One region of the Allobosea sp. 05T422_2 genome, then DNA from elsewhere that is predicted to be linked to it. Evidence: predicted binding sites of a transcription regulator. Region 1 holds the regulator's gene; each other region holds the start of a gene.

Region 1 (17,452 bases):
GAACTGGCAGCAACTCGCCTGGGCCGGTTCGCTGATCATCACCGTCTCGATCCTGTGCCTCTCGCTTATCGCCCGCCGTATCGTGCGGGGCGGCAAATGAACGGCCTTAAACCCTCGTCGCGTTCGATCTGAAGGAACAAGTCGATGCTTTCGACGCTGGAACTGAGCCCGCAAGCGCTTGATGCCGAGGCCCCCGTCCGGATCGCGGTCAAGAACCTCGATTTCTACTACGGCGAGCACAAGGCGCTGAAGAACATCAATCTCGACTTCCGGGACCGCCATGTCACTGCCCTGATCGGACCGTCGGGCTGCGGCAAGTCGACCCTGCTGCGCATTTTCAACCGGATCTACTCGCTTTATCCCGAGCAGCGCGCCACCGGCGAGATCCTGCTCGACGGCCGCAACGTCATCAGCAACGATATCGATGTGAACGAGCTGCGCTCGCGCGTCGGCATGGTGTTCCAGAAGCCGACGCCCTTCCCGATGTCGATCTACGACAATGTCGCATTCGGCATCCGCCTCTACGAGAAGCCACCGAAATCCGAGCTCGATGACCGCGTCGAGGGTGCGCTGCGCCGTTCCGCGCTCTGGGACGAGGTCAAGGACAAGCTGAAGACCTCCGGCATGGGCCTGTCCGGCGGCCAGCAGCAGCGCCTCTGCATTGCGCGGACCATTGCCCAGAAGCCGGAAGTCATCCTGTTCGACGAGCCGACCTCGGCGCTCGATCCGATCTCGACCGGCAAGATCGAGGACCTGCTCGAGCAGCTCAAGACCGACTTCACCATCGTCATCGTCACCCACAACATGCAGCAGGCGGCGCGTATCTCGCAGTACACCGCCTTCATGTATCTCGGTGAGGTGATCGAATTCGACGCCACCAACACCATCTTCATGAACCCGCACAAGAAGCAGACGCAGGACTACGTCACCGGCCGCTTCGGCTGAACCGGCGCCCAGCCTTCCAACTGCTTTGCCGACAAAGGATACGCCGCGATGACTGATCACATCGTCCGCTCATATGATGCCGATCTCGAGGGGATCCGCCGCAGCCTGGCCGAGATGGGGGGCATGTCGGAGCGCATGCTCGGCGATTCGACAGTCGCCCTGGTGCGCCGCGACACCGGGCTGGCACAGAAGGTCATCAGCGCCGACCAGCGCCTCGACAATCTGCAGCGCGAGGTAGAGGAGAAGGCGGTGCTCACCATCGCCCGGCGCCAGCCGCTCGCCAACGACCTGCGCGAGCTGATCTCCGCCATCCGCATCGCCGCCGATATCGAGCGTGTCGGCGATCTCGCCAAGAATATCGCCAAGCGCGCGGTCGCCATCTCCGGCCAGTTCCAGCCGCCGTCGCGCGCGGTCGTCGGCCTCGAGCATATGAGCCGCCTGGTTCAGGCCCAGCTCAAGGACGTGCTCGACGCTTACGCCGTCAGCAACGAGCAGAAGGCCATGGAGGTCTGGCGCCGCGACGATGAGATCGACGCGCTCTATACCTCGCTCTTCCGCGAGCTGCTCACCTATATGATGGAAGACCCGCGCAACATCACCTTCTGCACGCATCTCCTGTTCTGCGCCAAGAATGTCGAGCGCATCGGCGACCACACCACCAACATCGCCGAGACGATCCACTATCTCGTCACGGGCGAAGCCTTGGACGCAGCCCGCCCGAAGCTCGACACGACCAATATCCTTCTGGACGCCGCCACCGGTGAGTGACCGGCGCCCGACACCTTTGGGACCGAGTGAGACATGCCTGCACGCATCCTGATCGTTGAGGACGAAGAGCCGCTGACCCTGTTGCTGCGCTACAATCTCGAAGCCGAGGGCTTCGAGGTCGACAGCGTCGCGCGTGGCGACGATGCCGAGCTGCATCTGCGCGATCATACGCCGGACCTCGTGCTGCTCGACTGGATGCTGCCGGGCCTTTCCGGCATCGAGCTCTGCCGGAGGCTGCGGACCCGTCGCGATACCGAGCGGGTGCCGATCATCATGCTCACCGCCCGCGGCGAGGAAACCGAGCGTGTGCGCGGCCTCGCCACCGGGGCCGACGACTATGTCGTCAAGCCGTTCTCGCTGCCCGAGCTGATCGCCCGCATCCAGGCGTTGCTACGCCGCGCCAAGCCGGGTCATGTCGCCGGCCTGTTGGCCGCCGGCGATCTCGAACTCGACCGCACCACCCGCCGTGTCCGCCGCTCAGGCAGCGAGCTGCATCTCGGCCCGACCGAGTTCCGCCTGCTCGAATTCCTGATGCAGGCGCCGGGGCGGGTCTATTCCCGGGCCCAGCTGCTCGACGCGGTCTGGGGCCGCGACGTCTATATCGACGAGCGCACCGTCGACGTCCATGTCGGCCGGCTGCGCAAGGCGATCACTCCTGACAACGCCAAGGACCCGCTGCGGACCGTGCGCGGTGCCGGCTATGCCTTCGACGAGACCTTTGCGCGGAGCTGAGACTTGGATCATCGGGGACTTGGATCATCGGGCCGGATATCGAATCCGCCCGACGATCTAACCGTCTATGGTTGCATCGGCCTTCCCGAAAACCGCAATCCACCTTTCGGGCCGATACCCTAGCGCGGCCCTGCGATAATAATCGCCGCGCCGGCGAGGCAGATCAGCCCACCGATAATGTCCCAGCGGTCGGGGCGAAAGCCTTCCACGGCCCAGAGCCAGGCGAGCGAACTGACGATGTAGACGCCGCCATAGGCGGCATAGGCCCGTCCGGCGGCTTCGCTCTCCGCCAGCGTCAGCAGCCAGGCGAACAGGGCGAGCGAAAACAGTCCGGGTACGAGCCACCAGATGGGCTTGTCGAGCCGGAGCCAGCCCCAGAACGCGAAACAGCCGGCGATTTCGAGAATGGCTGCGCCGAAATAGGCGGCGATGGTCGGCATGGTTCGTCCCTGTCGATGGCCTTCGGGGCGGGATTACCCTTGACCGCAGGGCGCGCTGACGGCAAGCCGGACCGATGCCCACACATCACGTCGCCATTATTGGAGCAGGGCCCTCCGGGCTGATCGCGGCCGAGCGCCTTGCGGCAGCCGGGGACACCGTCACGATCTACGATCGCATGCCCTCGCCGGCCCGCAAATTCCTGCTGGCCGGGCGCGGCGGATTGAACCTTACCCATTCCGAACCGCTCGACAGGTTCCTGCCCCGCTATCGCGATGCGCAAGCCTGGCTGGAGCCGGCCATTCGCGCCTTCCCGCCACAATCCCTGCGCGACTGGGCCGATGCGCTCGGGCAGGACACGTTCGTCGGCAGCAGCGGCCGCGTCTTCCCGCGCGCCATGAAGGCCTCGCCCCTGCTGCGGGCATGGCTGCGCCGGCTCGATGGTCTCGGCGTCGCCTTCGCGCCTGGGCAGCGCTGGACCGGCTGGAGCGAAGCGGGAGCTCTGACGTTCCGGAGCCGCGATGGCGCCGATGTCGAGGCGCGGCCCGACGCGACGCTGCTCGCGCTCGGCGGTGCGAGCTGGCCACGGCTGGGTTCGGATGGTGGCTGGGCACCCTTGTTGGCGGCGCGCGGCGTTGCGATCGCGCCGCTGCGCCCGGCCAATGGCGGTTTCACGGTCGATTGGTCCCAGACCATGCGAGAGCGTTTTGCCGGAGTACCGTTGAAGCGCATCGTCCTGAGCTTCGGCGGCCAATCCGTGCCCGGCGAGGCGATGATCGATGCGACGGGTCTGGAAGGCGGCGCGGTCTATGCACTCTCTGCCCCGATTCGCGAGACGATCCTGCGCGAGGGCAGGGCGGTCATCACCATCGATCTGAGGCCCGATCACGAGGCGGCACTGCTGGTCCAGCGCCTCGCGCATCGTCGCAAGGGCGTGACGCTGAGCAATCATCTGCGCAAGGCTGCAGGTCTTGCTCCATCCGCGATTGCGCTGCTGCGCGAAGCGGCGAAGGGGCCACTCCCCGAAGACGCGGAGAGGCTGGCCGCACTGATCAAGGCCGCGCCTCTGGTGCTCACCGGTCTCAGACCGATCGAGCGGGCGATCTCCACCGCCGGTGGCGTCGCCGCGGCCGAGGTCGAGGAAGGCTTCATGCTGAAACGCTTGCCCGGTACCTTTGTCGCAGGCGAGATGCTGGATTGGGAGGCGCCGACCGGCGGCTATCTGCTGCAGGCCTGTTTCGCGACCGGAGTCGCAGCTGCAGCAGGGATTCAGGCCTGGCTCGCGGATAGCTGAACGATCGCCTCAGGAGATCGCGATGATCTCGACCGCCTCAGTGCCGATGCTGACGCTCTCGCCAATGCCCTTGCCCATCAGCGCGCTCGCCAACGGCGCGACATAGGGCAGCGTTCCGTGTGCCGGATCGGCCTCGTCCTCGCCGACCAGCCGCCAGTTCTGCTCGCGCCCATCGGCCCGGCGGATCGTCACTGTCGAGCCGAAGCGGACGATGTCGTGCCTTTCCTGCGCAGGGGCCAGCTTGGCGCTGGCGCGCCGCGCCGCCCAGTAGCGGAACTCGCGCCGCGTCTGAGCGATCTCGGTGCGGTCGCCTCCGGCCAGCGCCGCCGCGTGTTCGTCATGCCAGCGCGCCAGCTGGGCCTCGATCTGTGCGAGCCCCTCAGGCGTCACGAGGTTCGGGTGAGGCGAGACTGGCCGGTCCGGCAGCTCGTCCAGGGTCCCTCTTTCCTCTGCTTCCTTGACGAAGGCGCGAGTCATTCTGGCCTCCTCCTATTGATCTCGGCACATCCGGCGAACCGGACCACAGCTTTCAGTGTTACGTCCTCACGACTGCTTGCGATGCAGCGCCAACCCGATGCTGGAATCTGAAGCGGCGATCACTTGGAGATGGGGATCAGGCACTGCCGAAGACAAGACCCGAACAGTCTACACCCCCGTGTCCGGCCGCACCATCAAGAGCAGAGCCATCGCGCGCTGCCCCTGGCCCCCGATCACGAGCGCAGTCCCGTTCCCAAGGGGGCAGCCGATGCCGGAAGAGCGCCGCGCTTGCGTCGGGCCGTCCGTCGCGGCCACCTTGATCCTGAGTTGCGAGACCCGACGGCGATCGTTGCGCGCGCAGGCTTCGATTGACTGACGTATAGCCCAATGATTATGAATGCAGATCAATAGCCAGAGAGTTATGCGTTGTGATCCGTGCAGACACACCGTGCTCTCCAAGACGTTTACCGGCCGGCCCAGCCTCTTCGAGAGGTTGCGCTGCGATCTCGAGCAGACGGTTGGCCCGATCCCAGAAGCGAGAGTTCCGGAGAGAAGGGAAGATCATGAGCCAGAGCGAGTCCCAGAACGAAAACTCCCCGTCTCGGATGATCGACGAGCGGATCACCGAGCTGGGCGACTGGCGAGGCAAGATGCTCTCCCAGCTCCGCGTATGGATCAGGCAAGCCGATCCTGAGGTGGTAGAGGAGTGGAAATGGCGAGGGGTTCCGGTGTGGTCCCACGACGGATTGATCTGCACTGGGGAGACCTACAAGAGCGTCGTCAAAATGACCTTTGCCAAGGGGGCCTCACTCGACGACCCATCGGGCCTCTTCAATTCCAGTCTGGATGGCAACACCAGGCGGGCCATCGACATCCACGAGGGTGAGACGATTGACGAAGGGGCATTGAAGGCTCTCATTCGCGCAGCCGTGACCCTCAACATGTCCGGCGGCTGCGGCAAGACCAAGTCCCGCGGATAAGCCTCGCTCCGTCTCGATATGCGCCGGCGCGCGATGAAAGCCGGACTTGCATCGCGCCCACCCCCGGGACCGCTTCAATCCGGCTTCTCCTGCCACGGTGTACTCCTGTCACCTGCTGTCAGTTATCCGCCTGCTGCGACGGCGTACCCCTCGCGCTCCGCCCGGTTTCGCCCCATATTGCCGCCATGCCGAAAAGCTCCGACACGACCGCCAAGGCTAAGCCTGCAAAAAAGCCCGCCTCCGCGCGCACGCCGAACTCCAAGGCCACCAAGCCCGAGTTGAAGCCGCTCGAGGGCTATCTCGCCGATCTGCTCAATCCCGCGATCAACCGCGGCAGGGCGGTCCCGGGCGGCGCCTCCGGTTTCAGCGACCAGCCGCAGGCCGGTTATGGCGAGCCGCGCCCCGGCGACACCAAGCTGAAGAAAAAGCCGAAGAAAGGCGACGCGGCCTCTGCCTTCGGCGAGGCCGAGGGCGAGACCGCTGCCTCCGTCACCGCGCATTCGCTGCAGCACCTGCTCGAGTCCGGCAGCCCCTTCATCGATCCCGGCAAGCCCTGGACGCCGCATCGCCCGGCCCGCCCGGACAAGTCCGAGGGCGGCATCGCCTTCCGCATGCAGTCGGATTTCGAGCCGGCTGGTGACCAGCCGACCGCGATCGCCGATCTCGTCGACGGCGTCGCACGGCAGGAGCGCGACCAGGTCCTGCTCGGCGTTACCGGCTCCGGCAAGACCTTCACGATGGCCAAGGTGATCGAGGAGACGCAGCGCCCGGCTCTGATCCTCGCCCCGAACAAGACGCTGGCCGCACAGCTCTACGGTGAATTCAAGAGTTTCTTCCCCGACAACGCGGTGGAGTACTTCGTCTCCTACTACGACTACTATCAGCCGGAGGCCTACGTCCCGCGTTCGGACACGTTTATCGAGAAGGAATCCTCGATCAACGAGCAGATCGACCGCATGCGCCACTCGGCCACGCGCTCGCTGCTGGAGCGCGACGACGTCATCATCGTCGCCAGCGTCTCCTGCATCTACGGCATCGGCTCGGTCGAGACCTATACGGCGATGACCTTCGCCATCAAACTCGGCGAGCGCATCGAGCAGCGTCAGCTCATCGCCGATCTCGTCGCCCTGCAATACAAGCGCACGCTTGGCGATTTCGCCCGCGGCACCTTTCGCGTGCGTGGCGATGTCATCGAGCTGTTCCCGGCCCACTATGAGGACCGCGCCTGGCGCATCGGCCTGTTCGGCGACGAGGTCGAAAGCATCTCGGAATTCGATCCGCTCACCGGTCAAAAGACGGCCGACCTCGAATTCGTGAAAGTCTACGGCAATTCGCACTACACCACGCCGCGCCCGACGCTGACCCAGGCTGTCAAGTCGATCAAGGAGGAGCTCAAGGCCCGCCTTGAGGAACTCAATCGCATGGGGCGCTATCTCGAAGCGCAGCGGCTCGACCAGCGTTGCACCTTCGACATAGAGATGATCGAGTCGACCGGTTCGTGCAACGGCATCGAGAACTATTCGCGCTATCTCACCGGCCGAAAGCCGGGCGAGCCGCCGCCGACCCTGTTCGAGTACCTGCCCGACAATGCGCTGGTCTTCACCGATGAGAGCCACGTCACCGTGCCGCAGATCGGCGGCATGTACCGGGGCGACTTCCGCCGCAAGGCGACATTGGCCGAATACGGCTTCCGCCTGCCGTCCTGCATGGATAACCGGCCGCTGCGCTTCGAGGAATGGGACGCGATGCGCCCGCAATCGGTGCATGTCTCGGCGACGCCCGGCGGCTGGGAGATGGACCGCACCGGCGGTGTCTTCACCGAGCAGGTCATCCGTCCAACCGGGCTGATCGACCCTCCGGTCGAGGTCCGCCCCGCCAAGCACCAGGTTGCCGACCTGCTCGACGAGATCAAGGAGGTCACCGAGAAGGGCTACCGCAGCCTCGTCACCGTGCTGACCAAGCGCATGGCCGAGGACCTGACCGAGTACCTCCACGAGAACGGCGTGCGCGTGCGCTACATGCATTCCGACATCGACACGATCGAGCGCATCGAGATTCTGCGCGATCTCCGCCTCGGCGCTTTCGACGTGCTGGTCGGCATCAATCTGCTGCGCGAGGGCCTGGACATCCCGGAATGCGGCTTCGTCGCCATTCTCGACGCCGACAAGGAAGGCTTTCTGCGCTCCGAGACTTCCTTGATCCAGACCATCGGCCGCGCCGCCCGCAATGTCGACGGCAAGGTCATCCTCTATGCCGACCACATCACAGGCTCGATGGAGCGCGCGATGGCGGAGACCAATCGCCGCCGCGAGAAGCAGGAGGCCTATAACCTCGCGAATGGCATCACGCCGCAGACGATCAAGCGCGCCATCGGCGACATCCTCGGCTCGGTCTACGAGCGCGACCATGTCACGGTCGACAAGGGTTTGGTCGATGCGCCGATCGCCGGGCACAACCTCAAGGCCGCCTTGGCCGATCTCGAGAAGCGCATGCGCGAGGCTGCCGCCGATCTCGAATTCGAGACGGCCGCCCGGTTGCGCGACGAGATCAAGCGCCTGCAGGCGACCGAACTCGCCATCTCCGATGACCCGCTCGCCCGCCAGAGCGATGTCGAGGCCTCGGCTGGCAAGTACAAGGGGGAGCGCAGCTACGGCGCGTCGGCGAACCTGCCGACACGGGCGCGCAAACCCACCGATGAGGACATGGGCCCGCATAACTGGGGCGGCGGCGAAGCCAAACCGGTCTCGCGTCCGCGCAAGCCGAACTTGGACGAGATGGGTCCGGTTCCGGAATCGCGGCCGAAGGGCGCGGGGGAACAGGCCAAGCGACGCGGCCGGCGATAGCTGCCCGTAGTGGCTCTGCCCGAGTCCAGCATCTGCCGTTCCCTGCTCCGGGCGCGCCAGCGCCACGGCCAAAGGGCTGCAAGACCTACCGCCCGAATGCTCTTCGACCTTGGTCCGTAGTTCCACGATTGCACCGCCGGTATCCTTTCGAATGAATGGTGCTCAAGGGGGGATGGCCATGGGACAGGCATTCGAGATTGCCGATGGTAAGGCCACCATCTCCCGACGTGCCGCCCTCAGGGGCGCCGCATTCCTGGCCGGGGCGCTGGTCGCTCCAGCATCGGCTCAGGTGCTCGATCTGCCGCGACAGAAGGTCGAGTTCGTCGCACCGCCCTTCGTTCATCCTCACGAGCAGGCGACCAAGCTGGGCCCAAGGATCATGGAGTTCAGGCTCTGGGTCGAGGAGAAGAAGATCGTTATCGACGAAGAGGGCACCACGTTGCAGGCCATGACCTTCAACGGGTCGATCCCTGGGCCGCTTTTTGTCGTGCACGAGGGTGATTATGTCGAGGTGACGCTTGCCAATCCCGACACCAACTCGATGGCGCACAATATCGACTTCCATGCTGCTGCGGGCGCATCAGGCGGTGCCGATCTGACCTTGATCAACCCCGGGGAGCAGACCGTGCTGCGCTGGAAGGCCACCCGGACGGGTGTGTTCGCTTATCACTGCATCCCAGGTGCCATGACCCCCTGGCATATCACCTCGGGCATGAGCGGCGCCGTGATGGTGCTGCCGCGGGACGGCCTCAAGGATGCGGCCGGACGGCCGCTTCACTACGATCGCGTCTACTACATCGGCGAGCATGATTATTACGTTCCGCGCGACGAGAAGGGCAAATTCAAGCACTACGACACGCATGGCGACGCCTACATGGACACGATGGAGGTCATGCGAAAGCTGGTGCCAAGTCACGTCGTGTTCAACGGCGCGGTCGGAGCCCTGACGGGCAAGAACGCGATGCCCGCAAAGGTCGGTGAGAACGTGCTGATCGTGCATTCCCAGGCAAGCCGCGACACACGTCCACATCTGGTCGGCGGGTTCGGAGACTATGTCTGGGAGACCGGCAAGTTCTCGAATCCTCCCGAGACCAATCTCGAAACCTGGTTCATTCGGGGCGGATCCGCGGGCGCGGCGCTCACCAAATTCCTTCAGCCCGGCATTGTCGGATACGTGAACCACAACATGATCGAGGCCTTCGAACTTGGTGCGACAGCCCATTTCAGGGTCGAGGGTCAATGGAATGATGACCTGATGACCCAGGTAAAGGCGCCCGAACCGATTGTGAGCAACGTCGCGCATAAATGATCTGACCATCACCCGCCTAGGGCCGTCGGACGGCCGCCTCGGGAGGCATCATGCTGTCCGCGTTCAAACTCATGGCCCTGGCCAGCGCGGCGCTGGCGCCCATCGCGATCTCGGCCCTTGCGCCGGGATATGGCACCGGATCGGCGACAGCACGTGCGCCGTTCCCGGAGCTCGTGGAACTGCGGTCCGGTACATTCCGTTACCGTGCCAGCGGCGAGTTCTTGCGGGACGGGAAGCCGATCATCGCGCCGATTGTGGCGGTTGCTGTCGACAGGCCGCTGGCTGTGATGAAAAATCAGGTCACGGTCGCGGATTATCTGCGCTGCGTCAAAGCCCGAGCGTGCCCGATGGCGGGCACCGACGCTGCTGCCGTTGACCGTCCCGTCGTCGGAGTGAGCTGGCGGGATACTCAGGCCTATGCGTCCTGGTTGTCACGCGAGACGGGGGCGACGTTCCGGCTACCGACGGACGGCGAGTGGGCCTATGCAGCCGCGAGCCGATTCCACGACGACGCCCTGCCGGAAAACCTCAGTGGCGGCGACCCCGGCCAGCGAGCGCTTGCGATCTATGACAGGGACGCGAGCCGCGTGACGACAGTCGCAAAGGCGCCACAACCGATTGGAAGTTTCGGCGCGAACGAGAATGGCCTTCTCGATTTGGCCGGCAATGTCTGGGAATGGACCGACACCTGTTTTCAGCGCATCGCCGTCGCTGCTACGGGGGCAAGGACGGCTGTCCTGGCCAATTGCGGGGTTCGCGTCGTTGAGGGCCGCCATCGGGCCTACATGGCGGATTTCGTTCGCGATGCGCGCGCCGGCGGCTGCGCATCCGGCACGCCTCCGAGCAATCTCGGCTTCCGGCTCGTACGTGACGACGTTTCCCGGCCCGGATGGAGCTTTGTCTTGGGGCTGGTCCAGCTGGTCGCGAGATAGGCGACGCTCAAGGAGACGCCCTAAGCGCCGGCCGGACCAGGGATCCGATCGTCGATGTGGCCGATCAGGCACCATGCCGCGCTGACCTCGACATAGGTGGATCGGCGGCACCGCGACAGTGCGGAGGCGGCGCTCGCTGCTGTCAGTTCAGCGGGGCGAGCTTGATCGCGCAGCCATAGGCCTTGGTTGTGGCTTCTGAGATCGGTTTGCCGGCCTTCATTTCGGCGACTGCCTGGCGCACATAGCTCTTGGCGCCGTTCAGGCTGGCGGCGCTGGCCGAGGGCTTGTCGTCGATCGCGCCCGCATAGACCAGCGTGCCCTTGCCATCGATGATGTACAGATGCGGCGTGGTCTGCGCGCGATAGGCGCGGCCCATGGTGCCCTTGGGGTCGAGCAACAGGTCGCTGGGGGCGGCGTTGCGCGAGGCGGTCAGCCCCTTGGCCTGGGCGGCCGTGACATAGCCCTGCTCACCCGGCGGTGAGGAGACGACGCTCAGCCAGACGATGCCTTCCTTCGTCATATCGCGCTGCAGGCTCTGCATGGTGCCGCTGTTGTAGTGTTTGCGGACATAGGGGCAGTCGTGATTGGTCCATTCCAGGATCACGGTCTTGCCCGCGAATTCCGGGAGCGACCGGGTCCGGCCGTCGACATCGAGCGCCGAGAAGGCGGGGGCCGGCGCACCGATCCGCGGGCCGCTCTGCGCGAGCGCCGGGGCCGCTGCGAGGGTGAGGCCCGCAAGGACCAAGCCTGCGATGAACCTCTGACGTGTCACAGCTGTCATGTCTGCCTCCGTCTTCCCAGGATCAGGGTCGGTTCTGCGCGGTCCTCGCCTCTTTGCCGGCGGCACGGCCGGCGGCCTCGACCAGCATGTCGGTCGTCAGGAGTTGCGGCAGGATTTCGGGCGGCGCGCCCTTCGTGCCGGGATAGAACAGGTAGAGCGGCACGCCGGCCCGGCCGTGCTCGGCAAGTGCGGCTGCGATGGTGGCATTGCGGTTGGTCCAGTCGGCCTTGAGATAGGCGACGTTCAGCTTGGCAAAGGTGTCCTTGACCTCCTGCCGGACCAGCGCGACCCGCTCATTGGCAAGGCAGGTGATGCACCAGGCCGCGGTGAAGTTGACGAAAACGGGACGCCCTTCCGCCTGCAGCGCGGCGACGCGCTCGGGAGACCAGGGCTCGATGTCGCCGGCCCGTGCTGCGTCCGTCGCGCTTGGAACGGCACTCTGCAGCACGAAGGCCCCGGCGCTGACGGCGACGAACAGGGCGAGAGCCGACAGGGCGACTCGGGTCCGCCCGCCAGCACTGCGGCCGAGGCCGAGCAGCCAGACGAGGAAGCCGGCGGCGAGGATCGCAGCCAGAGCGGCAAGCACGCCGCCGGGGCCGGCCTGGACGGAGGCGACCCAGACCAGCCAGGTCGCAGTCGCGAACATCGGGAAGGCAAAGGCCTGCTTGAGGATGACCATCCAGCGGCCGGGCTTGGGCAGCAGACGCAGCCAGCCGGGAGCGAAGGACAGGAGGACCACCGGCGCGGCAAAGCCGAGCGCCAGCGCCAGGAAGACCGCAAGCGCGATCTGCGGCGGTTGCGTCACGGCATATCCCATCGCCGCGCCCATGAAGGGGGCGGTGCACGGCGTCGCGACGATGACGGCGAGCGCCCCGGTCATGAAGGCGCCCAAGCGTCCGCCGCTGGAGGCAAGCCCATGTCCGGCACCCTGGACGGAGCCGCCGATTTCGAATGCGCCGAGCAGGTTGAGGCCGATCAGCACCATGATGACCGCCAGCACGATCACGACGGGCGGCGATTGCAGCTGGAACCCCCAGCCGATGCTGGTGCCGAGCGCTGCCAGCGCGATCACCGCGCCGGCAAGGATGATGAAGCTGGTAAGGACGCCGCAAAGGAAAAGCAGACCCTGCTCGCGCACCTCGGCGCGGCTCGCCTGCGCGGCCTGCGCGAAGCCGAGCGCCTTGATGAACAGCACCGGCAGCACGCAGGGCATCAGGTTGAGGATCAGGCCGCCGGCGAAGGCGAAGGCCAGTGCGGCCCAGAGCGTCAGGTTGCTTTCGGGCGCTGCGGCGACGCGCACCACGGCCGGGGCCTGGGCCGCTTGCGGCGCCGTGGAGGAATTGACCAGCGCAGGCTCGACATCGGCCATCAGGCTCAGCGCGCGCGGCACGCCGGCCTCGCGATAGGTGATGACCCCGCTGAGCTCGGTCTCGCCGACCTTGAACGAGCTGGAGCGGGCAAGTTGCAAGACCGTGCCGGCGGCAGTGTTCGTCGCGGTCTGCGGGGCTGCGTGCTCGATCAAGGTCTCGAGCAGCGGGAAGTAGCGCAGCTCCTCGACGGGCTGCCCGAGGCCCGGCAGCGCGAGGGCGAGCGCATCGCCGTCCTGGGTCAGCTTCGCCCGGAAATCGGCAGGTTGCGGCAGCGCGGCGCGGGCCGCATCGATCCGCGACTGTGCCGCCTCATCGGCGACCGGGGCCGGGCCGACCTTGAGGTCGAGCGTGAAGGAGCCTTCCTCGGGGATGCAGATTTTTTCGCAGACCAGCCAGGTCGCGTTCGCCTTGAGGGCAAGGCGCTCGCCCGGCTGTGCGCCTTCGGGAACGGTGATCTCCACCGGCAGCAGCACGGCATCGCTGAAGCCGAAATTGACGAGCGGCTCGACCGGGAGCGCCTTCGGCGCCGGCCATTGGATCGCACCGACGCTGAAGCCTGCGGGCAATGTCCACTCGATCCGCGTCGGTTCGCCGGAATCGCCGGGATTGGCCCAGTATGTGTGCCAGCCCTTGGCGATCTTCTGGCTGAGCGCGACCTGGAAGCGCTCGCCGGGCGCAACGACGTCGCGGCTGGAGAGCAGGGTCGCAGTGACGCGGGGGCTGGTGACCGCAGCAGATTCGGCGGCAAGGGCGGCGCCGGGCAGGAGCAGTGCGAGGATGAGAAGGCCCCGCCGCAGCAAGCCGTTTGTAATGCGCTCGACCATGTTTTCCGTCATCAAATCGTAAAGGCCTCAGCTCACCTGCCCCAGATTGGCGCTGCGCGCCAATGACAAGCCGGTGATAGCGCGTGAGCAGGGCCTTCTTCGGGCGTCAGGCGCAAGGATGCCCCGCGCTATGATGTCGCCCCGCGCACGGGAGCGTCACCATTCCGGACGAGCCGCGCAGCGCCGCCGTTCCGGACGCGATCATCGCTCCCGGCGCCCGGGAGGGTGTCCGAGGCTGCGCTGCGCGTCGGCTGGAATCACGACGTGGTGTGACCGGCGATCAGATCGCTGCGCCATCCGCGACGATATCGGCGCCAAGTCCGCGGCGCACGGCCCGCACGATCTCGGTCTCGGCGGCGGCCCCGCGGCGGCGCGGGCGCGGAGTGGCGATCCGATGCTCGGCGATGATCTGGCCGGGTGCGCCCGAGAGCACGACGACGCGGTCGGCGAGATAGGCAGCCTCGTCGATGTCGTGTGTGACGAAGAGCACGGTCTTGCCGGTGCTTTGCCAGACGCGGATCAGCTCGTCCTGCAGGGTTTCGCGCGTCAGTGCGTCCAGTGCCGAGAAGGGCTCGTCCATCAGCAGGATTTCCGGCTCGACCGCGAGCGCGCGCGCCAGCGAAACGCGTTGGCGCTGGCCGCCCGAGAGCTGGTGGGGCCAGCGCTGTGCGAGCTGACCGAGCCCCACGAGATCGAGCATCTCCTGAGCCTGCTTGAGCCGCGCAGGGCGCGAGGCCCGCCCCTCGAGCCCAAAGCCGACATTGGAGATCACCTTGCGCCAGGGCAGCAGGCGCGAATCCTGGAAGACCAGCGCGACCGGCCGGCGGGTCCGGTCCCTGGCATGGAAGATGACCTCGCCGCCGCTCGGTTTGGCGAGCCCGGCGATGACGCGCAGCAGGGTCGACTTGCCGACGCCGGATGGGCCGACAATGGCGAGGAATTCGCCGCGCGCGACCTGGAGGTCAAGCTTGTGCAGCACCTCGGTCGCTTCCCCGTCGCGGGTGAAGGTCAGCGACAGGGCCTTGATGTCGATCATGCTTTCCATCGCAGCACCCATCCCTGGAAAGCGACGAAGGCGGTGTCGAGCAGGCCGTAAAGCGCGGCCATGGTCAGCATGTAGATCACCACGATGTCGGTCGCGAGCAGGCTGGAGGCCTGCATCATGCGCTGCCCGACGCCGGCGACACCAAAGATCTCGGCGGCGACCACCGCCATCCAGGCCTGGCCAAGCGCGGTGCGGACGCCGACCAGAATGCCGGGCATTGCGGCCGGCAGCAGGATCTTGCTCAGACGCTGCCAGGCCGATCGGAAACCAAACGCATCCGCGACCTCGATCAGGTCACGATCGACGCCGCGGATCGCGCCCTGTGCCGCAAAGAAGACGATCCAGAACACGCCGATGGCGATGATGAAGACCGCCGCCGACGGATTGACCCCGAACCAGATGATGGCGAAGGGCACCCAGGCGAGGCCGGGAATCGGCCGAAGCACGCGCACGACCCAGGCCGTGGCTTCGTCCGCGGTGCGCGACATGCCGACGAGCACGCCAGTGGCAATGCCGAGGCCGGCGCCGACGATGAGGCCCGTGAAATAATGGCCGAGCGAGCCGCCGATCGCCGACAACCACGCGCCCGAGGTCACTTCGCGCCAGAATGCCTTCGGCAAGGCAGACGGGCCAGGCAGGAAGGCTGGGTTCACCAGCCCGAAATGAGGGATCGCCTCCCAGAGCAGCAGGAAGGCGAGGAGGCCTGCAAAGGCGAGGGCCGGAGCCCTGAGCGAGGTCAAGATCAGCCGCCGGATTCTGTCAGAGGGTTTTGATGGCGCGCTCGTAATACTGGGTCTCGAACAGGCCGTCGAAAGGCAGTTCCTTCTCGAGCGAGCCGAGCTTGACCTGATAGGCCTGCATGGCACGCGACGGCTCGATGATGACGCGCGGATCGATCGGGAACTTGCTGGCGGGCGAGGTCAGCGCCTGTCGGATCAGGGCCGGGTCGACGATGCCCTTGCCAAGCGCGGCGCCGACATGCGGGGCAGCCTTGTCGGGGTCCTTGGCGATCAGAGCGGCGGCACGCACCAGGCTCGTCACCAGCTTCTGCACGGCGTCCGGATTCTTGGTCACGAAATCGCCTGATGCTGCGACCACGGTCCCGGGCTGGCCGGGGAACAGCTCCTCGCCGCCGGCAATCAGCTTGATGCCGGGATTGCGGGTCTGGATGATCGACAGCGCCGGCTCGCGCACGATCGCGCCCTCGACAGCTGCAGCGAGCACGGCCTGCTGTGTCGCGTCGATGCCCATGGGCACGACCTCGACATCGGCCTTGTCGGCCTTGGCGACCTCCCAGAGCCAATATTGCAGGGTGGTGTTGGGCACCGAGCCGGCGGGCTGGGTCGCAAGCCGGGCCGGTTTTCCGGTGGCGGCCCTATGCGCCTCGAAGGCCGCAGCCGGTGCGGTGCCGGACGTAAAGAACTTGGCGAGCGCGGGAGCTGCCACGAAGACGTTCTCGGCAATCGCAGTTGCGGCCACGACGCGAATGTCGACGCCGCGCGAGCGGGCGACGGCAAGTGGCGCGATACCCGCGACATAGAGGTCGATCGTGCCCGAGGCCAGGGCCTGGATCATGTTCGGACCGGATTCGAAAACCGTGAAGGCGGCATTGATGCCGGCCTCCTTGAGCCAGCCTTCGCCATTGGCAACGAAGACGGGCGCCGTGCCGATGACCGGGATGTAGCCGACACGGGCTGTCACGCCGCTCTGGGCCCATGCAGCGCCGGCAAGGGGAGTGCTCGCGAGAAGCGAAGAGCCGGCGAGCAGAAACTGGCGGCGATCCATCGATCCATCCTTCGTGAAAATCGGTCCGGCGAGAACGCCGGTTGACAGATTGAGAAAAGGATTTTCTATCTGAAAGCAAGATGCGGGCATCGAAAAGATGATTTTTCTCTAGATTCCCAATTCAATAGGAAATTAGTTCTCCAATTGATGGGCTGAGAGAATGGATGCGATCGACCGGAAAATCCTGACTGTCCTGCAAGGTGATGCGAACATCTCGATCGCCGAGCTGGCCGATCGCGTCGGCCTCTCGCAGACCCCCTGCTGGAAGCGGATTCAGCGGCTGGAGGCGACGGGCGTCATCACCAAGCGTGTCGCGCTGGTGGCGCCGGAGAAGATCGGACTCGGGCTCACGGTCTTCGTCCAGATCGAGACCGCCGACCATTCCGGTCCCTGGCTGGAAAAATTCGCGCAGATGGTCGCGTCGATGCCGGAGGTCATGGAGTTCTACCGGATGGCCGGCGATGTCGACTACATGCTGCGCGTGGTGGTTGCCGACATGGCGGCCTATGACGGGTTCTATAAGCGGCTGATCGAGACGATTCCGCTGAAGAACGTCACCTCCCGCTTCGCGATGGAACGGATCAAGGCGACCACGGCCTACAAGGTTCCGGACCTGCCGAAAGTGTAAGGGTCGGGCTTACTGGGTCGGAACGGCAACCGCCGGCGCGACCGGGCGGGCCACGGCCGGTCGCGCCGGCTTGGGCCGTTCGGGCTTGGGTTCGGGCAGGCCGAGGCGGGCACGGATTGCGGCAGCCTTGGCCTCTGTGATGCGCGCGGCGCAGAAACCGAGCGAGCCTTCGCGCTGGAAATCACGGCAGGTCAGCTCACGCTCGGAGGTGAACCCGGCCTGTTCCCGCGCGATGCTGCGCTGCGTGCTGAGATCGCCCTTGGCTGCAAGCGCGCGAAAGCCCTCGCGCACCGCGCGCTCC
Region 2 (6,244 bases), on a different contig from region 1:
CGTAGCACTGCGTGCCCGGATAGGTCCGGGCGAGCTTGATCAGGTTGCGCCCTGTGCCGCAGCCGATTTCCAGGATCGCGCTGCCCGGCGCAGGATCGAGCTCGGCGATGAGCCGGTCCCGGCCAAGCAGATAGAATTTGCGGCTGGCGTCATAGATATGGCGCTGGTGGCGATACATCCGGTCCATCAGSCCGGCGGCCTCGGTCGTGGCGCGGCCAGCGCTCATGCCACCGCCCCCTGCAGCACATGGAGATGGAAGGCGCCATAGATCGACGAGCGATCGCGCGCTCCAAGCTCGCGGCTGCGTGCTTCCTCATAGCGCCATTGCGCGAGAATCGAGGCCGGCACCCGGCCCGGCAGCAGCCGCTCATCGGCAGCCGTCCGGAAGATTACGCGGGCGCCGGGTCGCGCCGTGCGCGTGATCTGCGTMCAGAGCGCCGTGAGATCCGCATCATTCATCCAGTCCTGAGCATCGAGCAGCACATAGGCATCGCAGCTCTTCGCAGGCTGGCTCTCGAGAAAGGCCGTGATCGCGCTCTGGTGATAGGCGACGTGGCCCGCCCGCTCTCGAACGGCCGCGAAATTCCGGCTTTCAAGATAGGGCGGCAAGGATGCGTTCTCGTCCGTCGCATAGCCCCGTCCAAAGGCCTGCCGGGCAAAATAGTTCGACTTCAGGTCGAAGCCGCAGGCCAGCCTTTCAAGCCGGCGCCGGAGCACGCCGCGTATCCCGGCGTCGCCGTCAGCCGCGAGGGCCTTGTACTGGGCCGGCGGGATGCCCAGCCCATAGAGCGAGGCCGGCTGGCGCACCAGCCAACGCACMAGGGGCTTGTCGAAGACGGGAGCGATATGCCTGTCGAACAGGGCGCGCTGCTCGGCCATGTCGCGAGCCTGCAGCATCACGCGCGGATCGCAGCCGAGCGTACGGCCAAGGAGATGTCCAGCCCCGATGAAACGGCCGAGCAGGCCGTACCGGTAGAAATTGCGGGCAAAGACCTGGATGCGCCGGCGCCCGCTCAGGCTGCGGCCTTCCCAGTAGCTGCGAGAGACGGCATCGAGGCGTGGCGCGATCTCGGCGTCATAGAGCGCGATATTCGCCTGCGATTGCGCCTCGCCGAAAAAGCGCAGGAACTGCTCATGGCCTGCCAGGCTGTCGAGTGCGGCGAGCTTGAGCTTGCCGAGCGCGATATGGGCGCCATTCAGATCGACAGCGCTGATCTTCGCCGGGTTGGCGGTGAGATAGGACAGGATGTTGCAGGAGCCGGACGCGATTGCCACGACATGATCATCGGGGCGCAGGTCCAGTGCCTCCATGTCGACGACCGGGTCTTCCCAGATCTGCGGATAGACGAGCCCGGAAAAGGCCAGGGTGAACAGGCGCTCCAACATCCCCGCCCGCGACAGCGGCTTGCTGCGATGCACCGCCGTGGTCAGGCCCATTGTGGTTTCCCGCCGAACCGTACGCGCCGTCTGCATTCTTCGTTCCTCGCGCGGTCCGTTGTGATGGCGAGCCGACTAGAGGAGTCGCGTGACGGTTGGGTGACGCGCCTTGCGGATCAGCTATCCGTGAGGGCGGGCTGACGTGGAGCGCAATCATCCCCATATTCCGCCCGAAACCTTTGAACGGGAGAATGACGATGGGACTGTCCGGACTGTTCGGCGGCAAGGTCAGGGAAGCCGGTGAGTTCGAATTCCAGTTGACCGACGAGGAGTGGCGCCGCCGCCTGACCCCGGAGCAGTACCACGTGCTGCGCGGGCATGGCACCGAGCGCGCCGGCTCCTGCGCCTTGAATTTCGAGAAGCGCGCCGGGCGGTTMACCTGCGCCGGTTGCGGCAACCCCTTGTTCCAGTCCGGCAAGAAATTCGAGAGCGGCACGGGCTGGCCGAGCTTCGACCAGCCACTGGAGGGTGCGGTCGGTATCAGCGAGGACAATAGCTACATGATGCAGCGCACCGAGGTGCATTGCGCCCGCTGCGGCGGCCATCTCGGCCATGTCTTCCCTGACGGCCCGCCACCGACCGGACTGCGCTACTGCATCAATGGCGTGGCGATGGATTTCGCTCCGGCCGAGGCCTGAGCCAGTCGGCCGGCCGCGCTCCCCTTCGGGAGGGCGGCCGCGCAAACGCGTGAGTGCTATTCCACCGCCGGGACGGCCCGATGCGCCAGCGCGGCAGCATCCACGGACGCCGGCAGATCGCCGAAATGGCCCGACCAGCGCCCCTCGAGCCGCGTCGCGATGAAGGCGTCTGCGACCATGTGAGGTGCGTGGCGCAGCAGCAACGAGGCCTGCAGCGCCAGCGCCAGCCGCTCGACCAGCCGCCGCGCCTGTCCTTCGCTTCGCACCAAAGTGGGTATCTCCGACTCCAGCGCGCTCAAATGCGCATCAAAGCGATTGTCGGCGCCGGCCGCGCGTCGCATCTCCTCGATCAGCGCCACGAGAGAGCCCGGCTCTCGCTCCAGCGAGCGCAGCACATCGAGACAAATGACGTTGCCCGAGCCCTCCCAGACGCTGTTGAGCGGCGCCTCCCGATAGAGCCGGGCCATGGGGTTTTCCTCGATAAAGCCGTTGCCGCCATGGCATTCCAGCGCCTCGACCACCACCGCCGGCGCGCGCTTCGAGACCCAGTATTTCGCAATCGGCGCGCCGATCCGCGCCAGCAACCGGTCGCTCTCGCTCGTTTCCTGACGGTCGAGCGCCGCAAACAGCCGAAAGGCGAGCCAGGCTGCAGCCTCGGCCTCGATCGCAAGATCGGCCAGCACGTTCTGCATGATCGGCTGATCGATCAGCCCGCGCTGGAAGGCGCGCCGATGGGCCGCGTGATGCGCCGCCAGCGAAACGGCGAGCCGCATCTGCCCGGCCGACGCCGCCGCAATGTCCAGCCGGGAGCCCTGGTTCATCGCCAGGCCGGTGCGCAGGCCCCGGCCTGGCTCGCCGATCATCTGGCCGATCGCACCGCGGAATTCGACCTCGGACGAGGCATTCGAGCGATTGCCGCATTTGTCCTTGAGCCGCTGGATCGCCACGCCGTTGCGCGAGCCGTCCGGCAGCCAGCCCGGCACGACGAAGCAGGAAATGCCCTCGGCGGTTCGGGCCAAGGTCAGGAACAGGTCGGAATGCGGCACCGAGAAGAACCACTTGTGCCCGGTCAGGGACCATGTCCCGTCGCCATTGTCCTCGGCGATGGTCTGGGTCTGGCGCAGGTCAGAGCCTCCCTGCTTCTCGGTCATTGCCGTGCCGACGGTCGCCCCTGTCTTGGCGGAGGCGGTCGTCTGGCGGCGGTCATAGCGGTTGGAGCTGACCAGGGCGCCCCACTTGCTCCAGAGGTCGGGTTCCTGCCTCAGGACCGGGATCGCGGCATAGGTCATGCTGATCGGGCAGCAGATGCCGCTTTCGCCCTGACTCCAGAGATAGGAGAGCGCAGCACGCGCCACCTGTGCGCCCGGGCCCGGCCTGTTCCATGCGAGCGAATGGGTCTCCTGCTCGATCGCAAGCCCCATCAATTCGTGCCAGGCCGGATGGAACTCGATCTGGTCGATGCGGTTGCCGAACCGGTCATGCGTCCTGAGTTCGGGCGGGAACCTGTTCGCCAGTCGCGCCAGGTCCTGCACCTGCGCCGAGCCGACAATGCGCCCTGCCGCGTGCAGGCGCTCCGAGGMCCAGCCTGCATCGAAGGCGGTGGCCGCCGCCTGCAACACGGGATCAGCCGCGAAGGCGTCGTAATCGCACAGTATGGGAACCTGGTTCGTCACTTCATGGGTGGAATGGCGGGAGGCGATATCCACATTCATCGCGGCGCGTCCTGACGATCGGGCGAGCATTCAACGCCCAACAGCCTTATCCAGCAATCTGCGGCGCGACAGCCTATATTGCCTCTGGAACGAATCACGATCAAAGCGACCTGAAGCCTTGTCCGATCACACCACGTCCGCCCCTCTGCCCCGCCCCGGCGGCCTCGCCGCCCGCGCCGCCGCACAGCCGGCGGCAGGCTATCTGGCAGGCCTCAACCCGGAGCAGCGGCAAGCGGTCGAGGCCACGGATGGCCCTGTTCTGGTCCTGGCAGGCGCCGGCACCGGCAAGACCCGTGTGCTGACCACGCGCATCGCCCATCTGATCGCCACCAACCGCGCCTATCCGTCCCAGATCCTCTCGGTGACCTTCACCAACAAGGCAGCGCGCGAGATGAAGGAGCGCATCGCAAGCCTCGTCGGCCCCGTGGCCGAAGGCATGCCCTGGCTCGGCACCTTCCACTCGATCTCGGCCAAGATCCTGCGCCGCCATGCCGAGCTCCTCGATCTGCGCTCGGACTTCACCATTCTCGATACCGACGACCAGATTCGCCTTATGAAGCAGGTCATCACGGCCGCCGGGATCGACGAGAAGCGCTGGCCCGGCCGCATGCTGGCGGGCTTCATCGACAGCTGGAAGAACCGCGGGCTTGCCCCCAAGGACGTGCCGCCGGGTGAAGCCGGCGTCTTCGCCGGAGGCAAGGGCGGCGCCCTTTATGCCGCCTATCAGGAGCGGCTGAAGACGCTGAACGCAGTCGATTTCGGCGATCTGCTGCTGCACTGCCTGACGCTGTTCCGGGAGCATGCCGATGTGCTCGCGACCTATCATGAGCGCTTCCGCTACATCCTGGTCGACGAATATCAGGACACCAACACCGCCCAGTATCTCTGGCTGCGCCTGCTGGCGCAGGGCCGGCGCAACATCGCCTGCGTCGGCGACGACGACCAGTCGATCTATGGCTGGCGCGGCGCCGAGGTCGACAACATCCTGCGCTTCGAGCACGATTTTCCCGGCGCGGTCGTGGTCAGGCTGGAACGGAACTACCGCTCGACCGGGCATATCCTCGCCACCGCCTCAAAACTGATTGCCCGCAACGAAGGCCGGCTCGGCAAGACATTGCGCACTGAGGACGAAGCCGGGGAGAAGGTCACGATCACCGGCGCCTGGGACAGCCAGGAGGAAGCCCGCCTGATCAGCGACGAGATCGAGGCGATGCAGAGCAAGGGCGAAAACCTTGCCGAGGTCGCCATCCTCGTCCGCATCTCCGCCCAGATGCGCGAGATCGAGGAGCGCTTCGTCCATGTCGGCGTGCCCTATCGCGTCATCGGCGGCCCACGCTTCTATGAGCGGGCCGAAATCCGCGACGCCATGGCCTATCTGCGCTGCGTGGTGAGCCAGACCGATGATCTCGCCTTCGAGCGCATCGTCAATGTGCCGAAGCGCGGGCTGGGCGACGCGACGGTCCAGCTTCTGCACAACCACGCCCGGGCAACCGGCCTGTCGCTGCTGCAATCGGCCCGTGCCGTGGTCGAGACCGAGGAACTGAAGCCGAAGGCCCGCACCGCGCTGCGCGAACTGGTCGAGGCCTTTGCCCGCTGGTCGACCAAGGCCGAACACATGAAGCAGGGCGAGCTTGCCGAGCAGGTGCTGGAGGAATCCGGCTATACCGAGATGTGGCAGAAGGATCGCTCGGCCGATGCCGCCGGCCGCCTCGAGAACCTCAAGGAACTGGTGCGCTCTCTGGACGAGTTCCCAGACCTGCCGGCCTTCCTTGAGCACGTCTCGCTGGTGATGGATGCCGATGGTGGCGAGGCCGGGGCGCGCGTCAGCATCATGACACTGCACGCGGCCAAGGGGCTCGAATTCGATACTGTCTTCCTGCCCGGCTGGGAGGAAGGCCTGTTCCCGAACCAGCGCGCGCTCGACGAAAGCGGCCGCGCCGGGCTGGAAGAAGAGCGCCGCCTCGCCCATGTCGGCCTGACCCGGGCCCGCAAGCGCCTGAAGCTCCTCTTCGCCTCGAACCGTCGGATTCACGGCCTCTGGCAATCGAGCCTGCCGAGCCGCTTCATCGACGAGTTGCCGGAGGAGCATGTCGAGGTCGTGCAGGCGCCGTGTACCTATAGCCAGGGCGGCTACGGCGCCTCGCGCTTCGACCGCATGGAAAGCTTCGGCTCCTCATACCAGACACCAGGCTGGCAGCGCGCTCAGGAGAATCGTGCGCGGAACGGCGGCGGCTCAGGCTTCTCGGACAACAGCGGCCGCGGTTTCGGCCAGGGTGGCTCGGGCTCGGGCCGCCAGCGCGGCCCGGTGCTGATCGAGGGCGAGTTGACGGCGAAATCGACCGGCAGCTCCGCTTTCGATGCCGGCGCCCGTGTCTTCCATATCAAGTTCGGCCCGGGCTCCGTCGCGAGCGTCGACGGTAACAAGCTGACCGTCGATTTCGACAAGGCGGGCCGGAA
Region 3 (5,421 bases), on a different contig from region 1:
GCTGGATCGTCTTGCCGAGCTGGCCCGAGATGACCTGGGCTCCGGATTCGAGCTCGCGCCCGCCACGTTCCTTGGTCTCGATACCCATCCTGATACCTGTCACACGAATGCTGATCGTTTGCGGAAGCGAACAAACGTTTGTCTAACCGGACAATGCCTGTTCCAGTTGGAAGGAGCAAGCTGGAGAGGGGCGGGCGACGGCCGAGGGCGGCTTCGTCGGGGCGCCTTTCACACAATTCTGCCCGTGTTCTCAGGTCGCCCGCGTCGGGCCGACCTCGCGCGTCTCCCGCTTGAGCAGACCGAGCTGCTTCTCGCGCAGGATCACATAGATGCCGGATGCGATGACGATGGCTGCGCCGATGAGCACGGCTGAAGCCGGCCAGTCGCCGAAGACGAACCAGCCGATCGTAACGGCCCAGAGCATCGTCGAGTATTCGAACGGCGCGATCAGCGAAGCGTCGCCGTAGCGATAGGCCTGGACCAGGAAAATCTGGCCGAGCCCGCCAAGAATGCCGATCGCGACCATGAGTGCGGCGTCCTGAAGATCGGGCATGCGCCAGCCGAGCAGGATGGTGAAGAGGCCGAGCGTCGTCGTCATCAGCGTGAAATAGAAGACGATCGCGCCGGTGCGCTCCGTCATGGTCAATTGCCGCACCTCGATCGAGGCAAAAGCCGAGCAGCAGGCGCCGGCAAGGCCGAAGGCCGCGCCGATTGCCGGTGCATTGCTGCCAGCGATCTGGAAACTGCCCAGATGCGGGGACAGCATGATCAGGACGCCGATGAAGCCGATCGTCACCGCGCTCCAGCGATAGATGCGGACACGCTCCTTCAGCACCAGAGCTGCAAGCACGACGACTGCGAGCGGCGCGGCATAGCCGAGCGCGACCGCGTCCGGGAGCGGCAGAAAGCTCAAGGCTACGAAGCCGCAGAACATGCCGGTCGAACCGATCACCCCCCGCTTGAAATGGCCGCGCAGATTCTTGGTCTTCAGGGCAGCAGGAATTTCGCCGCGCCAGCCGAGCCAGAGCAGCAGCGGGATCAGCGCGAAGAAGGACCGGACGAAGACGAGTTCCCCTGTCGGATAACGGGCCGCGATCGCCTTGATGCCAGCCGACATCAGGGTGAAGGACAAAGCCGAGATCAGCTTGAGCGTGATGCCGAGGAGAGGAGACAACGGTGCTGCGCGTACGTGTCGGGGGAGAGAGTCTTATAAAAGACTTGTCCCTCTAGATCACGTTCGCGCGTCCGGTCCAAGCGCAATGCTTGCAACCCTGATGCCCGCGGCGGCGCATGCGTGCCGGGGAAGCGTGCTGGATGCGGGTCTTGCGCGGCAGGAACTGGGAGAGAATTCCTGCCCCGGACAGCAAGGCTCACCGGGGCAGATGCTGGCCTTGCCGCGTCTCAGAACGTTCCCTTGAAGACGCCGCCGTCGATCAGCAGGTTCTGGCCGGTGATGTAGCCGGCATGGGCGCTTGCCAGGAAGGCGCAGGCCTTGCCGAACTCCTCGGCGCTGCCGAAGCGCCTCGCCGGGATTTCGGCCATGCGGCCCTTCGTCATTTCTTCGGGCGTGATCCCCTTGATKGCCGCCATCTTGGTGGTCGAGCCCTTCAGCCGATCGGTATCGAACATGCCGGGCAGGATGTTGTTGATGGTGACGTTGGCATATGCGACCTCGCGGGCGACGCCGGAGAAGAAGGCGGTCAGACCGGCGCGTGCGCCCGACGAGACATCGAGCCCGGTCAAGGGGGTCAGCACGCTCATCGAGGTGATGTTGACGATGCGGCCGAAGCCGCGCGCGATCATGCCGTCGACGACACGCTGCATCAGTTCGACCGGCGTCGCCATGTTCTGGATGACGCCTTCGAGTAGCGCTTCGCGCGAGACTTCGCGGAACGGCTTCGGCGGTGGGCCGCCATTGTTGTTGACCAGGATGTCCGGCTCCGGCGCGGCGGCGAGCAGCGCGTCCTGACCTGCGCGGGTCGAGACGTCGGCAACGACCGCGATCACGGTTGCACCATACTTGGCCCGGATCTGGCTTGCCGTGGCCTCCAGCGTGGTCGCGTCGCGGCCGTTGATGACCACGGTGCATCCGGCCTCTGCGAGGGCCTCGGCGCAGCCGCGGCCAAGCCCCTTGCTCGAGGCGCAAATGATGGCCGTACGGCCGGCAATACCCAAATCCATCGCGTTTCTCCCGAGCTTTCGCTGATGTTCAGCTGAGCAGAACCACGGATTGAGTTCTGCGTCATCAAAGCGCAATGCAAATCAGACACACGCCGCAAGCAATGCAACAAGATGGGCTGGCGGCATGAGCGACGAGGACGAGGCGAAGCAGGTTCGCAGCATCTTCATCTCCGACCTGCATCTGGGAACGCGAGGAGCACAGGCCGATCTCGTGCTCGAATTCCTGCGGGCCTATGATGCTCCGCAGATTTATCTCGTGGGTGACATCATCGACGGCTGGCGGCTGAAGAGCGGCTGGTACTTCCCGCAGGCGCATAACGACGTCGTGCAGAAGCTCTTGCGCAAGGTGCGCAAGGGTTCGCGGCTGATCTACATCACCGGCAACCACGACGATTTCCTCCGCGACTTCACTGGAAGCGAGTTCGGCGGAATCCACATCGCCGACCATGCGCTGCATGAAACCGCTGACGGCAAGCGCCTGCTGGTGATCCATGGCGATCTGTTCGATCTGGTCGTGCGCAACGCAAAATGGCTCGCCCTGCTGGGCGACTGGGCCTACACGGTTGCGCTTGCGTCCAATACGGTCGTCAACAAGGTCCGTCGCCTCTTCCATCTGCCGCACTGGTCGCTCTCGGCCTGGGCCAAGCAGAAGGTGAAGAATGCGGTCAATTATATCGGCGAGTTCGAGACCTGCCTTGCCGCCGAGGCCCGCCGCCATGGTGCAGACGGCGTCGTCTGCGGCCATATCCATCACGCCGCACATCGCAAGATCGACGGGCTCACCTACATCAACACGGGCGACTGGGTCGAAAGCTGCACGGCTGTGGTCGAGCATCATGACGGCCGCTTCGAGGTCATTCGTTGGCCGCAATACCGGCTCAAGAGCGAGCCCGTGCGGCCGATCCCGCTGCCGGCTCTGGTCAGCGAGGCCGCCTGATGCGCGTCCTCATCGCGACGGACGCCTGGCGCCCCCAGATCAATGGGGTCGTCCGGTCGCTGGAGCAGATGGTCGAGGCAGGACCGTCATTCGGTGTGACGCCGCATATGCTGACGCCCGACGGATTTCGGCAGATCGGCTTGCCATCCTATCCCGATATCCGCATCGCGCTGGCAACGCAGGGCGCCATCGCCCGGCGCATCACCGATTTTGGGCCGGACCACATCCATATCGCGACGGAAGGGCCGATCGGCTGGCTGACCCGCGCCGTCTGCCTCGCGCAGAAGCGGACGTTCACGACGAGCTACCACACAAGGTTCCCGCAATATGTCGCGGCCCGCTGGCCCATCCCGGAACGCTGGAGCTACCAGTTCCTGCGCCGGTTCCATGGGGCGGCTGCCGGGGTCATGGTCTCGACCGCGACAGTCGAGGCCGAACTGAAGGAGAACGGGTTCGAGCGCATTCTGCGCTGGGGGCGAGGCGTCGATCTCCAGCAGTTCCATCCGCGCCAGGCAAGCGTGCTCGACCTGCCGCGTCCCATCTTCCTCAGCGTCGGGCGCGTCGCGGTCGAAAAGAACCTGGATGCCTTCCTGTCGCTGCGCCTGCCCGGCAGCAAGGTCGTCGTCGGCGATGGCCCGGCGCGCGCGGATCTGCAGCGGGCCTTCCCGGATGTGACATTCCTGGGCACGCGCGAGGGCGACGACCTGGCCGCGATCTATGCGTCGTCGGATGTCTTCGTCTTTCCGAGTCTGACCGACACCTTTGGTATCGTGCTGCTCGAAGCCGCGGCAAGCGGGCTGCCCGTTGCCGCCTTTCCGGTGCAGGGGCCGAGCGATGTCTTTGCCGGCAGTGGTGCCGCCGTGCTGGACGAGGATCTGCGGCGCGCAGCGCTAGCGGCCTTGCGCATCCCGCGCGAAGCTTGCCTGGGACTTGCCGCAGGCCATAGCTGGCAGAGCAGTGCCGAGCAGTTCTACGGGCATATCCAGCGGATTTCCCGGCGCGCTCCGGTKCAGAGCATTACAACCTTCGCGAACGCCCGTGCCGGGGAAGCGCAGGCGCAGGAGCGGCAGCGGGCTTGAGTTCGCGCCGAAACACATCCCTTCTTTCGTGCACGGAGGCGATGACGAGGCCCATTGGCACGCCAAGGCCGACAAGTGCTGCCTCCGACAATTGCAGACTGGCCTCGATGGTCTCCGGCACTGCGTCGTTGACGCCGAGTTCATAGAGATGCCGGGCATGGGCGGCGTCGCGGGCGCGCGCCACGATGACGAGATCGGGGCGCAGAGCCCTTGCCGCCTTGACGATCTCATCGACCGCACGGTGGTTGTGGATCGTGACGATCAGGGCGCTTGCGTCGACCACGCCGCAGAGTTTCAGGAAGTCGGGCTTGGTCGCGTCGCCGAAGAAGGCGGGTCGGCCAGCGCGCCGTTGGCCGGCGATCAGGATCGGGTCGGAGTCGAGCGCGATATAGGGCTTCTTGTGCTCTTCCAGCATCGAACCGACGAGCCTGCCAACCCGGCCGCAGCCGATGACGATCGCACGCCCCGCATGATCGTCGGGCGGCAGGATCGTAGCCTCCTCAGGCAGTATCACCGGCGGCGCGAAACGCGCCGCCATATGGCGTGCTACACGAGCCAATAATGGCAGCGCCACCATGGTGAGGGACACCGCGGCAAGCACGAGGCTTGCCGCGTGCTGGTCAACAAGCTTCGCGCCGACAGCCGCATTGAGCAGCACGAAGGCGAATTCGCCGCCCGGAGCGACCATGATCGCGGTCTCGAGCGCTGTCGGGACGGAGAGAGCCAGCAGCCGGGCCAGGCCCAGCACAACCAGCACTTTGGTCAGGAGAAGGCCGGCCGCGATGCCGAGGATGATTGCGGGCTGGGCTGCAAGCTGCGCGGGATCGACACTCATGCCCACGATCAGGAAGAAGACGCCGATCAGCAGGGATTTGAACGGCTCGATCGTGACTTCGATGGCGCGCCGATACTCGGTTTCGGCCAGGAGCAGGCCGGCGATGAAGGCGCCGAGGCCCATGGAGAGGCCAGCTGTTGCCGCCACAAGTCCCGTGCCGAGTGCCACCAGCAGAGTTGCGGCAAGGAAGCTCTCGGAGCTGTCCGTCGAGGCGACAAGGCGAAAGAGCGGACGAAGCGCCAGCCGCCCGACCACCACAATGCCGGCAATCGCTGCGAAGGCGTGCACGAGCGCCTGCGCAAGGCCGGCGATCAGCGAGCCGCCATTCTGCGCACCGAGGACGGCGATGAGGAAGAGCAAGGGCACGACCGCGATATCCTGGCAAAGCA

The links. Region 1 encodes PhoB, which activates phosphate uptake and scavenging genes when phosphate is short. Its sites were predicted from a motif close to TGTCATNNANCTGTCAT; they were not measured.
Region 2: a site for PhoB is predicted at 1,526-1,542, ahead of AC1DJT_RS15400 (BtaA family protein). Genes of this name have one in related genera too.
Region 3: a site for PhoB is predicted at 2,241-2,257, ahead of AC1DJT_RS25585 (UDP-2,3-diacylglucosamine diphosphatase). Genes of this name have one in related genera too.

The regions. Positions count from the first base shown of each region.
Region 1 covers NZ_JBFTLD010000067.1:8,314-25,765, reverse strand. The annotation lists gene pstB (phosphate ABC transporter ATP-binding protein PstB) at 145-945, shown strand; gene phoU (phosphate signaling complex protein PhoU) at 994-1,713, shown strand; gene phoB (phosphate regulon transcriptional regulator PhoB) at 1,747-2,445, shown strand; gene AC1DJT_RS14300 (YnfA family protein) at 2,565-2,885, opposite strand; gene AC1DJT_RS14295 (TIGR03862 family flavoprotein) at 2,960-4,177, shown strand; gene greA (transcription elongation factor GreA) at 4,187-4,654, opposite strand; gene AC1DJT_RS14285 (DUF1801 domain-containing protein) at 5,218-5,634, shown strand; gene uvrB (excinuclease ABC subunit UvrB) at 5,820-8,477, shown strand; gene nirK (copper-containing nitrite reductase) at 8,656-9,786, shown strand; gene AC1DJT_RS14270 (formylglycine-generating enzyme family protein) at 9,837-10,718, shown strand; gene AC1DJT_RS14265 (redoxin domain-containing protein) at 10,861-11,499, opposite strand; gene AC1DJT_RS14260 (protein-disulfide reductase DsbD family protein) at 11,522-13,693, opposite strand; gene AC1DJT_RS14255 (ABC transporter ATP-binding protein) at 13,974-14,738, opposite strand; gene AC1DJT_RS14250 (ABC transporter permease) at 14,726-15,478, opposite strand; gene AC1DJT_RS14245 (ABC transporter substrate-binding protein) at 15,498-16,523, opposite strand; gene AC1DJT_RS14240 (Lrp/AsnC family transcriptional regulator) at 16,684-17,151, shown strand; gene AC1DJT_RS14235 (hypothetical protein) at 17,161-17,452, opposite strand, start outside.
Region 2 covers NZ_JBFTLD010000077.1:636-6,879, reverse strand. The annotation lists gene AC1DJT_RS15405 (class I SAM-dependent methyltransferase) at 1-226, opposite strand, end outside; gene AC1DJT_RS15400 (BtaA family protein) at 223-1,473, opposite strand; gene msrB (peptide-methionine (R)-S-oxide reductase MsrB) at 1,635-2,075, shown strand; gene AC1DJT_RS15390 (acyl-CoA dehydrogenase family protein) at 2,132-3,787, opposite strand; gene AC1DJT_RS15385 (ATP-dependent helicase) at 3,906-6,244, shown strand, end outside.
Region 3 covers NZ_JBFTLD010000190.1:258-5,678, forward strand. The annotation lists partial or broken gene AC1DJT_RS25570 (helix-turn-helix domain-containing protein) at 1-88, opposite strand, end outside; gene AC1DJT_RS25575 (DMT family transporter) at 251-1,174, opposite strand; gene AC1DJT_RS25580 (SDR family oxidoreductase) at 1,402-2,181, opposite strand; gene AC1DJT_RS25585 (UDP-2,3-diacylglucosamine diphosphatase) at 2,306-3,118, shown strand; gene AC1DJT_RS25590 (glycosyltransferase family 4 protein) at 3,118-4,197, shown strand; gene AC1DJT_RS25595 (cation:proton antiporter domain-containing protein) at 4,136-5,421, opposite strand, start outside.